Regions from separate parts of the Microbacterium sp. As-52 genome, predicted to be linked through region 2. Evidence: riboswitches for the same ligand, from Rfam matches in the RefSeq annotation. Region 2 holds a riboswitch; the other holds the start of a gene.

Region 1 (7,780 bases), 1.8 Mb from region 2:
AGACCGCGCACCGCAACATCTCGCGCGGACTCACCGACCTGGCGATCTTCGAGACCGGCGTGGTCTTCCTGCCCGAGCCGGGCGTGGAGTACGGCACGGACGAGGTGCCGCCGCTGGGCGAGCGCCCGTCCGATGAGACGCTCGCCGCCCTGAACGCGTCGATCCCGCCGCAGCACCGGTTCATCTCCGCGCTGCTCACCGGCCTTGTCTCCCCGCGTCAGCCCGGTCGTCCCGCCGAAGCCGCAGGTCTCGTCGAGGCACTGGACGCGGTCCGCGTCATCGCGGCGGCGGCCGGCGTCGACATCGACGTGGTCCAGGCCGAGCGTGCGGCCCTGCACCCCGGACGCACCGGATCGCTCCGGGTCGCCGGGGAAGAGGTCGGCTACGTCGGTGAGCTGCATCCCGCTGTGGCGGAGGGCGCCGACCTTCCGGGGCGCGCGACCGTGTTCGAGGTCGACCTCGACCGCATCCTGTCGCTCGCCGGTGGTCGGGTCGTCGCGGCCTCGCTATCGACGTTCCCCGCTGCCACGCAGGACGTCTCGCTCACGCTGCCGGCAGACGTTCCGGCCGCGGATGTGCAGGCGGCTCTCGCCGAGGGTGCCGGTACGCTGCTGGAATCGGTGCGTCTCGTCGACGACTATCGCGGGGAGGGCGTGCCGGACGGCTCGAAGAGCCTGACGTTCGCCCTGCGCTTCCGTGCCGACGATCGCACGCTCACGGCGGCCGAGGCCACCGAGGCCAAGCTCGCCGGTGTCGAGGTCGCCGCACAGCGCTTCGGAGCCGCACTGCGCGACTGAGCACGGGAGCGCGACGCACCGCGCCGTGGGACGTACCGTGTCGTCGGTCAGACGATTCCGGTCGGCGCCGGAGTACCGTGGCGGGATGAGAATCCTCCCCCAGGGCACTCCGGCCGCCGTCCCGGATGACGCGCGGCCGCTCGGAGAAGGACCGTTCCTCGAGTCGGGCATGCAGATCGACTGGCACTATCGGAAGCCGGGATGGCAGCCGGGGGAGCCCTCCAGGATCGCTCCGATGCGGGTGGTGCGCGACGACGAACGGGGGCTCGTCGCATGGCTCGCGCCCGGAACGCTGCAGGAGGCTCCGGGAGCTCTCGGCGGACAGCGAGTGCGTGAAGTACCGCTCTCGCGTCGCTGGCTCGAGCCGCGGACGCGCATCGTCGAGCCCTGGCGCGGGAACGGCGTGCTGTGCATCGCCCCCGCCGGGCTGCCATGGTCGGTCTGGTTGTTCTGGAGCGACACCACAGGCCCGGACTGGTCCTTCGCCGGCTGGTACGTGAACCTCGAGAACGCCCATCTGCGCACCGATCACGACACCTACTCGTCCGACCACATCCTCGACGTCGAGATCGATCCGGAGGGCGGCATCCACCTCAAAGACGAGGACGAGCTCGTCGCCGCGATCCAGCAGGGGCGTCTCAGCCCCGAGCAGGCGGCGCAGATCGAGCGGCACGCAGACGCGGCCATCGCCTCGTTCGAGTCCGGTGACTGGCCGTTCGACGCCGCGTGGACACGTTGGCAGCCCGATCCCGCGTGGAGCGTCCCGGTGCTCGCGGGCCTGGATCGTCTGAGCACGCCCCCCGATCTGCTCTGAAGCGATCTGCTGTGGGCGGAAGAGGTTCCGCAGAGATCCGCCACCTGATGACATGGAATCATGACGGATGTTCTGATCCTCGGCGGTACGGGCTGGCTCTCCGGGCGCATCGCCCGGAGGTGGGTCGACGAAGGCGCCGCGGTCACGTGTCTCGGCCGCGGTTCCCGTCCGGCCCCCGAGGGTACCGTGCTCGTGCGCGGCGATCGTGAGGATGCCGACGTCTATGCCGATCTCTCGCGGCGGGACTGGGATCACGTCGTGGACGTCTCGTCCCAGGCGGTGCAGGTCGAGACCGCGGTCGATGCGCTCGGCGATCGGGCGGGGCGCTGGACCTACGTATCGTCCGTGTCGGTGTACTCCGATGACGAGACGGTCGGAGCAGATGAGTCGACGCCGCGACATCCGGCTGCGAGCCCGGGTGATGAGTACGACTACGGTGCGCAGAAGGCAGCAGCCGAAGATGCTGTCCTGCGCCTGGGGGAGCGCGGCTTCATCGTGCGCCCTGGGCTCATCGTGGGCGACGGCGACCCCAGCGACCGGTTCGGGTACTGGGCGGCGGCGTTCGCGCGAGCAGGCTCGGAAGCCGTGCTGCTGCCGCCGCTCGAGGGAAGGAGCACGCAGGTCATCGATGTCGACGATCTCGCGGCGTACATCGTCACGGCCACACGCAGCGGCGCGGTCAACGGCGTGGGCGATGAGCACCCCCTCGCCGATGTGCTGGGTGCGGTGCGCCTCGCGGTCGGTCACACCGGCTCCGTGTTCGTCGCGGACGAGGGATGGCTCCGTGCGCACGACGTCGAGTACTGGGCGGGACCGCGCTCCCTGCCGCTGTGGCTTCCGACTGACATGAGCGGTTTCATGACCCGCTCGAATCGCGCGTTCCACGCGAGCGGGGGACGACTCCGTCCGATCACGGACACGATCGAGCGCGTCATCGTCGACGAGCGGAGACGCGGCGTCGACCGGGAACGCCGAGCCGGACTCACGCGGGCGGAGGAGAGGGCGCTGCTGAGCGATCGCTAGACTGCGAGCAGTGACACGGGGTGCCGCGATCCGCGGCTGAGAACAGACCCGTCGAACCTGATCTAGTTCGTACTAGCGAAGGGATGTCGCGATGAGCGATCTTCTGCGTCCTGAATCCACCCACGACCTCGCCGGTTCCGCCGCGACCCTCCTGGAGGTGCTGCGCGAGGCTCCGCCGTTGACGCACTGCATCACCAATGCGGTCGTGACGGGATTCACCGCCAACGTGCTGCTGGCACTGGGGGCCGCACCCGCGATGGTCGACATCGTCGACGAGGCGGGGATGTTCGCCGGGGTCGCCTCCGGGGTGCTGATCAACCTGGGGACTCCCACGCCCGAGCAGCGGGCGGCGAGTCTGGAGGCGGTCGCCGGAGCCGCGGCGAACGGTACGCCTTGGGTTCTCGACCCGGTAGCTATCGGTGCGCTTCCGGTGCGCACCGCCCTCGCCCACCGGCTCGCGCAGCACCGACCGACCGCTATCCGCGGCAACGCCTCCGAGATCCTCGCCCTCGCCGGGCTCAGCACGGGCGGACGTGGGGTGGATGCCACCGACAGCACGGACTCCGCAGCCGATGCCGCCGCAACCCTCGCGCGGACCACGGGCGCGGTGGTCGCGGTATCGGGGCCTATCGATCTCATCACTGACGGGGAGCGGATGCTGCGCCTCGCCAACGGCCACGAGCTGCTGACCCGCGTGACCGGAGGAGGATGCGCGCTCGGCGCGGTGATGGCGGCCTTCCTCGGTGCGGCCGAGGCGACGGATCACGATGCGCTGACCGCTGTGGCTTCCGCGAGCCTCGTCTACACGATCGCCGCCGAGCGGGCAGCGGCGACATCCACGGGGCCGGGCAGCTTCGCCGTCGCCCTGCTGGATGCGCTCGCCGCGGTGGGCCCCGACGACATCAGAGCCGATGCACGCGTCGAAGGCGGTGTCCGGTGAACGCCGATCTCTCGCTCTACCTCGTCACGGACGCGGCGCTCTGCGGGGACAGGGGCGTCGTCGAGACGGTGCGCCGAGCGGTCGACGGTGGGGTGCGGATCGTCCAATTGCGCGATAAGGACGCGACCGACGCCGAGACGGTCGATCAGCTGATCGCGTTGTCGCGGGTGATCGACGGGCGGGCGCTGCTCGTCGTGAACGACCGGCTGGACGCCGTGGTCGCTGCCCGGGAACGGGGCGCTCGGGTCGACGGCGTGCATCTGGGACAGGGCGATGCCTCCGTGCTGCGTGCGCGTGAGGCGCTCGGACCCGACGCGCTGGTCGGCCTCACCGCGAACACCCGTGCGCATCTCGACGCGGTCGATGCTCTGCCCGCCGGCACCGTCGACTATCTGGGTGTCGGTGTGATCCGTCCGACCGCCACCAAACCCGATCACCCCGCTCCTCTCGGCGTCGACGGCTTCCGTGATCTCGTGGCTGCCAGCTCTCTGCCGTGCGTGGCGATCGGCGGCGTCGGCATCGATGACACGGAACCCCTCCGCGACGCCGGTGCGGCCGGCCTCGCCGTCGTCTCGGTGCTGTGCGCCGCCGACGATCCCGAGGCCACGGCAGCGGAGTTCCGCCGGCGCTGGCTCGCCGGCGCCGTGCCGAGGGTGCTCAGCATCGCCGGCAGCGATCCGTCCGGGGGCGCGGGCATCCAGGCCGACCTCAAGTCCATCGCCGCGAACGGCGGATACGGGATGGCGGTCCTCACTGCGCTGACGGCGCAGAACACGCAGGGAGTGCGTGCCGTGCACGTGCCCCCCGCGCACTTCCTCCGCGCGCAGCTGGATGCGGTGTCGGACGACATCGTGATCGACGCCGTGAAGATCGGGATGCTCGCCGACGCCGACGTCATCCGCGTGGTGGGTGCGTGGCTCGACCGCGTTCGTCCGCCGGTCGTCGTGCTCGACCCCGTGATGGTGGCGACCTCCGGCGATCGGCTGCTGGATCCGGATGCCGAGCGAGCGCTGCACGATCTCCTCGCGCGGGCGACTCTGGTGACACCGAACCTCGCCGAGCTCGCAGTGCTGTCCGGCCGCGACGTCCTCGACTGGGAGGACGCGCTCTCCGCGGCGGAGCAGCTGTCGGCCGCGGTCGGGGCGGCTGTCCTGGTCAAGGGGGGACACCTCGACGGCGATTCGGCTCCGGATGCGCTGGTCGATACGCATCGCGGGACGCGCCAGGAGTTCGCCGGCACCCGGATCCCGACCAGGAACACGCACGGCACCGGCTGTTCGCTGTCGTCCGCGCTCGCGACGCTCCTCGCGCGCGGGGAGCGGCCGGCCGATGCGGTCAGCGCCGCGCGCGCCTGGCTCCGCGAATCCCTGCGCGCGGGGGACGCGCTGAGCGTGGGGCGGGGTCACGGGCCGATCGACCATTTCGCCGGACTCCGGGAGCGTGCGGCGGCGCAGACCCGACCGGCGGCTGACGACATCGCCGCGGACTGGTGGCAGGACATCGCGGAGATCCGCGCGGGGATCGACGAACTCCCGTTCATCCGAGCGCTCGCCGACGGGACGCTGGAGCGCGGCCCCTTCCTGATCTATCTCGCGCAGGACGCGCTGTATCTGCGCGAGTACGCCCGTGTCCTCGCCGAAGCCGCCCGGCTCGCGCCGACGTCGGAGGAACAGGCCTTCTGGGCCGATTCCGCGCAAGGCTCGATCGTGGGTGAACTCGAGCTGCACGCGTCGTACCTGACCCCGGCTCAGGGAGTGAGCGCGGCGACGTTCGCCGCCGAGCCGGGGCCGGCGACCACCGCGTACCTCGACCACCTGCGCTCCGTCGCGTTCGGCGGCGACTACGGCGAGATCGTCGCGGCCGTCCTTCCCTGCTTCTGGCTCTACACCGACCTCGGCCGACGCCTGCATGCCGGAGAGTTCGGGGAGTACGCGCGGGATCCGCAGCATCCCTACGCGTCCTGGCTCACGACGTACGCGGATCCGGCATTCGAGGCGGCGACGGAGAAGGCGATCGCCTACGCTTCCGGGGCTGCGGCGCAGGCCGATGCCCCGACCCGTGCGCGCATGCGCCGGGTGTTCGCGGTATCGAGCGCACACGAGCTCGCCTTCTTCGCCGCGCCGATGGGGCTGCAGCCGCTCAGATGACGGGGTGGATTTGCGGTGGCCGCCGGGGCCGCGCTACTGTCGCGACATGCCTTCGGCCGCCACCGCTTCTCCGACGCTCGCTCCGAGCGTCATCGCTGTGCGCCGACGCCGCGGCCGCCGACTGTAGGCGACCCCGCCCTCCTGCCTGCGCACGCGCAGCGGTCGAGAGCCGGTGTCGCCGCCTCCGGCCCCGTCCCCGGTCCTCCCTTCGAGGAAGGACCCGACCGTTAAGGTAGAAGCATGACGTATTCCGTCGCCGTCTCCGGCGCATCCGGCTACGCAGGCGGCGAGATCCTCCGTCTCCTGGCCGATCATCCCGACATGGAGATCCGCACCGTCACGGCGCACTCGAACGCCGGGCAGCCTCTCGTCGACCACCAGCCGCATCTGCGTTCTCTGGCACACCTCACCCTGCAGGACACGACGCCCGAGATCCTCTCCGGCCACGACATCGTGTTCCTCGCACTCCCGCACGGGCAGTCGGGGCAGTACACCGATGCGCTCGGTGCGGCTCCGCTCGTGATCGATGCCGGAGCCGACCATCGGCTCACGTCGGCGTCCGCGTGGGAGGCGTTCTACGGCGGGGCGTTCCACGAGCCCTGGACATACGGCGTCCCCGAGCTCCTGATCGACGGGGTCAAGCAAAGAGAGCACCTCCGCGGCGCGACGCGCATCGCGGCTCCCGGCTGCAACGCCTCGACCGTGAGTCTCAGCCTCGCGCCGGGCGTCGCCGCCGGCGTGATCGACCCCGCGGACATCGTCTCGGTGCTGGCGGTCGGTCCGTCCGGTGCCGGGAAGAGCCTCAAGACGAACCTTCTCGGCAGCGAGATCCTCGGCACCGCGAACCCGTATGCGGTCGGGGGATCCCACCGGCACATACCGGAGATCCGTCAGGCGCTCGCCGCGGCATCGGGTATCGACGCCGACGGCATCCGTATCTCCTTCACTCCGGTGCTGGTGCCCATGTCGCGCGGAATCCTCGCCACATCGACCGCACGGATCGCCGACGGCGTGACCGATGCGCAGATCCGCGACGCCTGGCAGAGCGCCTACGGCGACGAGACCTTCGTGCAGCTGCTGCCGGAGGGACGCTTCCCGCGCACGGCCGACGTGCTCGGCGCCAACACCGCGCTGATCGGGCTCGCGATCGATCGCGCCGCGAACCGGGTGACCGTGGTCACCGCGGTCGACAACCTCGTCAAGGGCACCGCCGGCGCTGCCATCCAATCCATGAACATCGCGCTGGGGCTTCCCGAGGCCCGCGCCCTCTCAGTGAACGGAGTCGCGCCGTGAGCGTCACCGCCCCCGCAGGTTTCGAGGCGGCCGGTGTGGCCGCAGGACTCAAGTCCACCGGCAAGCCCGATGTCGCCGTCGTCGTCAACCGCGGACCGCGCAAGGTCGGCGCCGCCGTCTTCACGAGCAACCGCGCCAAGGCCAACCCGATCATCTGGTCGCAGCAGGCCGTCGCCGACCGGGTGGTCGAGGCCGTCGTGCTCAACTCCGGCGGGGCGAACTGCTTCACCGGCGCTTTCGGATTCCAGACGACGCATCAGACGGCTGAGAAGGCGGCCGAGCTCCTCGGTGTCAGCGCCGGCGACGTGCTGATCTGCTCCACCGGTCTCATCGGCACAGGAGACGAGACGTTCCGTGCGCGTGTGCTCGCCGGCACGGAGCAGGCGATCGCCGAGCTCAGCGCTGATGGCGGAGAGAGCGCGGCGCACGCCATCATGACCACCGACACCGTCGCGAAGACCGCCGTGGTCAGCCGCGACGGCTGGACGATCGGTGGGATGGCGAAGGGAGCAGGAATGCTCGCGCCGGGCCTCGCCACGATGCTGGTCGTGATCACGACCGACGCCGTCCTCGAGCCGCTCCAGGCCGATGACGTGCTGCGCCGTGCGACCGGGCGGACCTTCGACCGGCTCGACTCCGACGGCTGCATGTCGACGAACGATCAGGTCACCCTCCTCGCCAACGGCGCCTCCGAGGTCGTGCCCGATCTCGACGACTTCGCCGCCGCGCTGATCGAGCTGTGCCAAGAGCTCGCGGTCAAGCTGCA
Region 2 (7,780 bases):
GACAGCAGCACGGCGAGCACCAGCTTCGTCACCGGGTTCACACCGTCGAGCCATACCGTCCGTACGGTCTCGACCGCCGTCACGATGTCGCCTCCCCTTCGCGTCCCAGTTCGATGCGATGCCCGCCCAGGTGTCGGATCACGGCGTCGTCGTGCGTGACCGCGACGATCGACCGACCGCGCGCGATCTCCTCCTGCAGGAGCGCGACGAGCGAGATCCATCCACGCCGGTCCTGCCCGAAGGTCGGCTCGTCGAGCACGATCACCTCGGGTGCTCCCGCCAGCACGGTCGCGACGGACAGTCGACGCTTCTGCCCGCCGGAGAGCGTGAACGGGTTGGCGAGCGCGAGAGATGCGAGTCCGAGGCGCTCGAGCAGTTCCTCGACGACGCCGTCCGTCTTCGCGCGGTCCCACCCGAGGGCTCGCGGGCCGACGGCGAGCTCGTCGCGCAGCGTCTGCGTGAGGAACTGATGCTCCGGCTCCTGGAAGACCATGCCGATGCGGGTGAGCAGCTCACGCGAGGACCAGCGGATCGGGCGGGGGCCCTTGCGCCCCGCCAGCTCGGGCGCCGAACGCACTTCGCCGGCCTGCTCCGGGATGAGGCCGGCGAGGGTGAGTGCGAGCGTCGACTTGCCCGCGCCGTTCGGCCCGGTGATCACGGTCGCGTTCGCACGCGGCACGCGCAGGTCGAGCCCCGACTGCACGACGACGCCCGCCTCTCTCGCGATCGAGAGCGCGGAGGCCGTGAGGGCATCGGAGGCAGGAACCTGTTCGAGCATCGGAAGGTCGATGCCGCGGTCGGGCACCCACACCCCCGCATCGGCGAGCACGTCGCCGTGGGCCGCGAACACCTGCGCGGGCGCACCGTCGGCGAGGAGTCCTCCGTCGGCCGCCAACACGATCACGCGCGTCATCAGATCGACCCAGATCGGGGTGCGGTGCTCGACGACCACGAGCGTCGCGCCGGTCGTCTCGACGGCGCGCTCGACACTCGCCCGCACCTCCCGCACCCCCTCCGGGTCGAGGTTCGCGGTGGGCTCGTCGAGCAGCAGCAGCCCCGGTCGCATCGCGAGCACACCGGCCAGCACCAGCCGCTGCTTCTGCCCGCCGGAGAGCGCCTTCGTGGGGCGTCGCAGCGGAACATCGAGGCCGACGGCGTCGAGCGCCTCGGCGACGCGACCCGGGATCTCGGACGCCGCGACGCCCAGGTTCTCGCAGCCGAACGCGACGTCGTCGCCGACCTTCGACAGCACGATGCCGGCGTCCGGGTCCTGCAGGACGAGTCCGACCTGACCGTGCCGTGACTCGGGGGCCGCACCGTCGATGCGCAACGACCCCGTCCGTTCCCCCTCGTCGTCATCGCCGAGGACCCCGGCGAGGCCGGCGAGCAGCGTCGACTTCCCTGCACCCGAGGCGCCGAGCAGGAGCACCCGCTCGCCCGGTTCGATCGTGAAGGAGACGTCCGCGACGGCGGGACGCTTTCGACCGGCGTACCGCCAGCCCCAGCCCGCAGCCTGCACGCGGGCCGGGGAGGCGAAGGTCACGCTCAGACCTCGCGCACGTGCTCTCGCCCGACGGCGAAGCGGTTGAGGGCGCCGGTGACGGCGAGGGCGCGTACGAGCAGCCAACCGACCACGCCGGCCAGGATCGCCCCGGAGACGACCACGCTGATCAGATAGATCGTGTTGAACTCGACCGACTTCAGGATGTTCGGCGAGCTGCCGTAGAACAGCTCGAACACCCAGGCGGCCACGGCGGCTCCGACGCCGGCGAGCGCAGCGACTGCGATCCCGAAACGACGGTAGAAGAACAGGGCGAAGATGATCTCTGCACCGAGGCCCTGCACGATGCCCGACAACACGGTCGAGACACCCCACACGTTGCCGATCAGCATCGACACGATCGCGGCGACCAGTTCGACCACGAGCGCGGCCCCCGGCTTGCGGATCACGAGACCGCCGACGACACCGCCGAGCAGCCAGATGCCGACGGCGATGCCACCGAGGCCCGGTGTCAGGGCGTCGGCCGCGCCGAACCACGCGTATCCGATGGTGTTCCATCCCCAGAACACGAGACCGATCGCGACGCCGAGGACAGCGGCGACGACGATGTCGACGACGCGCCAGCGCCAGATCGATGGGCGGTGCAGCCCGTTCGCATCGGCGGATGCCTGCTGTGCGGATGTGGACGTAGGCGTACTCATCTGAACTCCTCCCTGCGCTGGCATGACCCAGATCAGGTTCGACGGTCGAAGCGCGATTCGCTCCCTCTCAGCCCGGCTCGCCGGACTCCCGTGGTTGTGCTGAAGATCCTACCCGCTGGCGACACCCGCGTGGCGACAAGGCTGTGCGCCGCGGAACCCGCCCGGGATTGGGTACCGTGAACGAGTGACCGCAACAGATCCCGCCGACGAGGCGACGGGCGTCGTCCGTGACGACGGCCCCGCGACCACCGCCCCCTCCGGCTCCGTCGATGCCGCGTCGGGCGGTTCGGTGCTCACGGCCGAGCAGACGTCGACGCGCGCGCTCGCACCGGAATCGGTGGTCGCCCCGGAACCGGCCACGCCCGCTCTGACGAAACCGCCATTCGTTCCGCGTGAGACTGCCGCGGGAGACGCCGACGATCCCCTCGCCGCGCTCGACGCGACCACCCCCCAGTGGGCGGACGAGACCACCACCGCCACCGCTCTGACCTGGGTGGACCCCGCGACGGTGGCCGACCACACCGCCACCGCGACTCTCGACGAGACGTCGGAAGCCGAGCGGACGAACGGCCTGCTCCGCGGGGCACGCCTGCGCCCGGCCATCGCCCGTCCCGGCATCCTCGTTCCGCTGGCCACGCTCGTGGGCCTCGTCGCCGCGTATGCCGGCACCACGCTGCTCTGGCCGCTGCACGAGGTACCTCCGACAGTGCAGTCCGTCGAGTTCGCGACGACGCCCGCTGCCGCAGCCACCGTCACCTGGCCCACCGAGGGCGCGGGCGCCGTCGGCATCTCCGGCATGACCACTGCGGCCTCGATCCCCGATGCGGTGAGCATCGCGAGCATCACCAAGGTCGTGAGCAGCCTGATGGTGCTCGACCGTATGCCGCTGGCGGTGGGCGAACAGGGGCCCGAGTTCTCGTTCACCCGGGCCGACAGCGTGAAGTACTGGGACTACCGGCGCAGCGACCAGTCCGCACTCGATGTGCCGATCGGCGGGGTGCTGACCGAATATCAACTCCTGCAGGGCACGCTGATGGGATCGGCGAACAACTACATCGACCGGCTCGCGAGCGAGATCTGGGGGTCCGATCGCGAATTCGCCCGGGCCGCCGAGGTGTGGCTGCGCGAACGAGGCCTCACCGGCATCACCGTGGTGACGCCGTCCGGCTTCGACGAGCGCAATGTGGCCACCCCCGAGGCGCTGGTCGCCCTCGGCGAGCGTGCCATGCAGAACCCGGTGTTCGCCGAGATCGTCGGCACCAAGTCGGTGGACCTCCCGGGCGCCGGCACCGTCGTCAACACGAACGGGATGCTCGACGATCCCGGTGTCGTCGGCGTCAAGACCGGCACACTCGTCGGCTGGAACCTGCTCACCGCGAAGGACGTCGTCATCGGCGACACGACCGTGCACCTCTTCGCCGCGGCGCTGAACCAGGCCGGCAACGATGAGCGACTCGCTCTCACCCGCTCCCTGTTCGCGGAGGCGGAAGCGGCGCTGGAGGCGCAGCCGCCCGCCGTCGCGAAGGACACCGTGGTCGGTCAGGTCACGACCCCCTGGGGGGAGAAGGTCGACGTCATCACCGAGACCGATGCCGATGTGGTGCTGTGGAACGGGGCGACCGCCACCGCGGCGACGGCCTTCGATCTCGGCGAAGACCGTGAACAGGACGACGCCGTGGGCACGCTGACGACGACCGGTCCGCTCAACACCGTCACCACGCCTCTGGTGCTGGCCGAGGATGTGGAGGGGCCGAGCCCGTGGTGGCGTCTGACCCACCCGCTCGAGCTGCTCGGAATCAGGGCCGACCGCTCCTGACACCTCGTCACGCGCGCCGTGCCGGCGCCCGCGACGACGCGATCCGCGTACGACGACGCCCCACCCCGCGTGAGCGGAGTGGGGCGTCGTCGTGGGGATGCCGGAGGGCGGGAACGCTCAGGAACGGTGGCTCGAACCGTCGGCCCCGTCTTCCAGCAGGGCCTGGGCTGCCGCCGTCTCGGCAGCGGGCAGCTGAGCACCGATCGAGGCTCCGGCAACGGCGGCCGCAGCCTCCTCTCCTGTACCTTCGGCTTCGCTCGCATCGCCCGAGACGACGACGGGCGTCGTGCCGGTGAGGGCGTCTTCGGCGTCGATGTCGGTCGCTGCCTGCTCGAACTGCGACTGGTACAGACGCCAGTAGGCGCCCTGCGCGGCGATGAGCTCGTCGTGCGTGCCCTTCTCCACGATGTCACCGTGCTCCATCACCAGGATGAGGTCGGCGTCGCGGATGGTCGACAGTCGGTGCGCGATCACGAACGACGTGCGTCCTTCACGAAGCGCGGCCATCGCGTGCTGCAGCAGCAGTTCGGTGCGGGTGTCGACGGCCGACGTGGCCTCATCGAGGATGAGGATCGACGGCTGCGCGACGAATGCCCGCGCGATGGTGATGAGCTGACGCTCGCCCGCCGACACGTTCGCGGCATCCTCGTCGAGCACCGTGTCGTAGCCCTCGGGGAGGGCGTGCACGAAGCGATCGACATAGGTCGCCTTGGCGGCGGCGAGAACCTCGTCATCGGTCGCGGTGGAGCGACCGTAGCGGATGTTCTCGCGGATACTGCCGGCGAACAGCCACGGGTCCTGGAGCACCATGCCGGTGCGCGACCGCAGTTCGTCGCGGGTCACCTCGGCGATGTCCTGGCCGTCGAGCATGATGCGCCCGCCGCTGAGCTCGTAGAAGCGCATGATCAGGTTGACCAAGGTCGTCTTTCCCGCACCGGTCGGACCGACGATGGCGACGGTCTGCCCCGGCTCCACCCGGAATGACAGGTCGCGGATGAGCGGACGCTCGGGTGTGTACGAGAACGCGACGTTCTCGAACTCGATGACGCCCTTGCCCTCGACCAGCTCGGGGGCATCGGCGTCGTCCGCCTCCTGCTCCTCGGCGTCGAGCAGTTCGAAGACCCGCTCGGCGGAGGCCGTGCCGGACTGCACGACCGCGGCCATGCCACCCAGCTCGGACAGGGGCTGCGTGAACTGCTGCGAGTACTGGATGAACGCCTGCACGTCGCCGAGACGGAGCTGACCGTTCGCGACCATCAGACCGCCGAGCACCGCGATGCCCACATAGCTGAGGTTTCCGACGAACATCATCGCCGGCATGATGATGCCGGAGAGGAACTGTGCCTTGAAGCTCGCCTGGAACAGCTCTTCGTTCTCGACCTGGAACTTGTCCAGCGCATCCTTCTCCCGGCCGAAGACCTTCACGAGCGCGTGGCCGGAGAATGCCTCCTCGACGCGGGCGTTCAGGCGACCGACCTTGCGCCACTGGGTGCCGAAAGCCTTCTGCGAGCGCGGTCCGATGATGCCGAAGATGACGCCCATGAGCGGCAGCGTGATGAGGGCGACGAGCGCGAGCTGCCACGAGATCGAGAACATCATCACGAGCACGCCGATCACGGTGAGCACCGAAGTGAGTGCTCCCGAGAGCGACTGCTGCATCGTCTGCGTGATGTTGTCGATGTCGTTCGTGACGCGTGAGATCAGCTCGCCGCGCTGCACCTTGTCGAAGTACGCCAGCGGCAGGCGGTTGATCTTCGCCTCGACCGACTCGCGCAGCCGCCACATGGTGCGGACCATGATCACGTTGATGACGTAGCCCTGGATCCAGGTGAGGAAGGCCGCGGCCACGTAGATGCCGAGCACCGCGGCGATGACGAGACGCAGTGCGTCGAAGTCGATGCCCTGGCCGACCGTGAAGTCGCCCAGCGCGCCGACCTGGTTCGCGAAGTCGTCCTGCCCACCGGCCCGCAGCGCCTCGACGACGACGTCCTGCGAGGTCCCGGCCGGGAAGCCGGGGAACCCGTCGGTCGGCTGTCCGAGCTGGATGGAGATGAAGCCCTTGTAGACGAGGTTGGTGGCCTCGGCGAGCACCTTGGGCGCCGCGACCGTCAGGACCACGCCGATCGCACCCAGGATCGACACGAAGACGAACCAGATGGCCGACGGCTTGAGCAGCCCGATCATGCGCGCGAAACTCGGACCGAAGTTGTCGGCCTTGCCCGGCGCGACGCTGTCCCAGTCGCCGGAGTTCTGACGTGCTTGCTCGGCGAGCTCGGCCTCGTACTTCTCCTCGGCGCTCAGCTCGACCTCGGCGACGGGCGCTGCCGCCTTGCCGCGGCCGCGTCTGGCCGTGCGCTTCTCGTTGTTGTCCTGCGCGCTCATGCGTCCACCCCCAGCTGCGACTCGACGATCTCTCGGTAGGTGTCGCTCGTCTCGAGCAGTTCCTCGTGCGTGCCGACGCCGACCATGGTTCCGCCGTCGAGGACGACGATGCGGTCCGCGTCCGTGATGGTGGAGATGCGCTGGGCGACCACGATCTTCGTCACGTGCGGGAGCTCCCGCCACAACGCCTGCCGCAATCGCGCGTCCGTCGTGAGGTCGAGGGCCGAGAACGAGTCGTCGAAGACCAGGATCTGCGGCTGGTGCACGATCGCGCGGGCGATCGCGAGTCGCTGACGCTGACCACCTGAGACGTTCGTGCCGCCCTGGGCGATGCGGGAGTCGAGACCATCGGGCATCTCCTCGACGAAGTCGCGACCCTGTGCGATGTCGAGCGCGTGCCACAGCTCTTCGTCGCTGGCCTCTTCCCGGCCGTAGCGCAGGTTCGACGCGACGGTGCCGGTGAAGAGGAACGGACGCTGCGGCACCAGGCCGATGCTGTCCCACAGCGACTCGACGTCGGCCTCGCGCACATCGGTGCCCCCGACGTGCACGGAGCCGCCCGAGACGTCGAACAGGCGCGGGATGAGCGACACGAGGGTCGTCTTTCCGGAGCCGGTGGAGCCGACGATCGCGACGGTCTCACCCGGCTGCGCGGCGAAGCTGATGCCGGTGAGCACAGGGGAATCGGCACCGGGGTAGGTGAACTCGACGTCGTCGAGCGCCACGGATCCGGGGACCGGGAACTCGGTGACGCCGTTCTCGGGGCGGACCAGCGTGGATTCGGAGTCGAGAACCTCGCCGATGCGCTCGGCCGACACCGCGGCGCGCGGGATCATCATCGCCATGAAGCTCGCCATGATGACGCCGCCCATGATCTGGCCGATGTACTGCATGAAGGCGAACAGTGTGCCCACCTGCACCGTGCCGTTGTTGACCTCGATGCCGCCGAACCAGATGACCGAGACGACCGTGACGTTCAGGATGAGCATGAACAGCGGGAACAGCAGCACGAAGAGCGAGCCCACCTTGCGGCCGACGACCATGATGTCGGTGTTGGCGCCGCGGAAGCGGTCTTCCTCGATGCGCTCGCGCACGAATGCCCGCACGACGCGCACGCCGGTGAGCTGTTCGCGCATGATGCGGTTGACGTTGTCGAGCTTGCCCTGGTAGCTGCGGAACAACGGGACCATGCGCCCGATCACGAGGGCGGCCAGGATCAGCAGCAGCGGCACAGACACGGCGATGAGCCAGCTGAGGCCGACGTTCGTCTGCACGGCGAAGATGATGCCGCCGATCGCGAGGAGCGGCGCCGTGACGAGCATGGTCGCGCCCATCATCGCCAGCATCTGCACCTGCTGCACATCGTTCGTGTTGCGGGTG

The links. Region 2 has a riboswitch for thiamine pyrophosphate ahead of ACLFA2_RS11105 (ECF transporter S component). Riboswitches for the same ligand answer to the same signal wherever they lie in the genome.
Region 1: another riboswitch for thiamine pyrophosphate. It lies ahead of thiM (hydroxyethylthiazole kinase); the one in region 2 lies ahead of ACLFA2_RS11105 (ECF transporter S component).

What each region holds. Positions count from the first base shown of each region.
Region 1 is NZ_CP188171.1:473,467-481,246, reverse strand. It holds gene pheT (phenylalanine--tRNA ligase subunit beta) at 1-797, shown strand, start outside; gene ACLFA2_RS02305 (DUF402 domain-containing protein) at 883-1,611, shown strand; gene ACLFA2_RS02300 (NAD-dependent epimerase/dehydratase family protein) at 1,672-2,634, shown strand; TPP riboswitch at 2,641-2,735, shown strand; gene thiM (hydroxyethylthiazole kinase) at 2,726-3,574, shown strand; gene ACLFA2_RS02290 (bifunctional hydroxymethylpyrimidine kinase/phosphomethylpyrimidine kinase) at 3,571-5,721, shown strand; gene argC (N-acetyl-gamma-glutamyl-phosphate reductase) at 5,962-7,014, shown strand; gene argJ (bifunctional glutamate N-acetyltransferase/amino-acid acetyltransferase ArgJ) at 7,011-7,780, shown strand, end outside.
Region 2 is NZ_CP188171.1:2,317,690-2,325,469, reverse strand. It holds gene ACLFA2_RS11115 (energy-coupling factor transporter transmembrane component T family protein) at 1-83, opposite strand, end outside; gene ACLFA2_RS11110 (ABC transporter ATP-binding protein) at 80-1,549, opposite strand; gene ACLFA2_RS11105 (ECF transporter S component) at 1,546-2,202, opposite strand; TPP riboswitch at 2,195-2,304, opposite strand; gene ACLFA2_RS11100 (D-alanyl-D-alanine carboxypeptidase family protein) at 2,387-4,018, shown strand; gene ACLFA2_RS11095 (ABC transporter ATP-binding protein) at 4,136-6,400, opposite strand; gene ACLFA2_RS11090 (ABC transporter ATP-binding protein) at 6,397-7,780, opposite strand, start outside.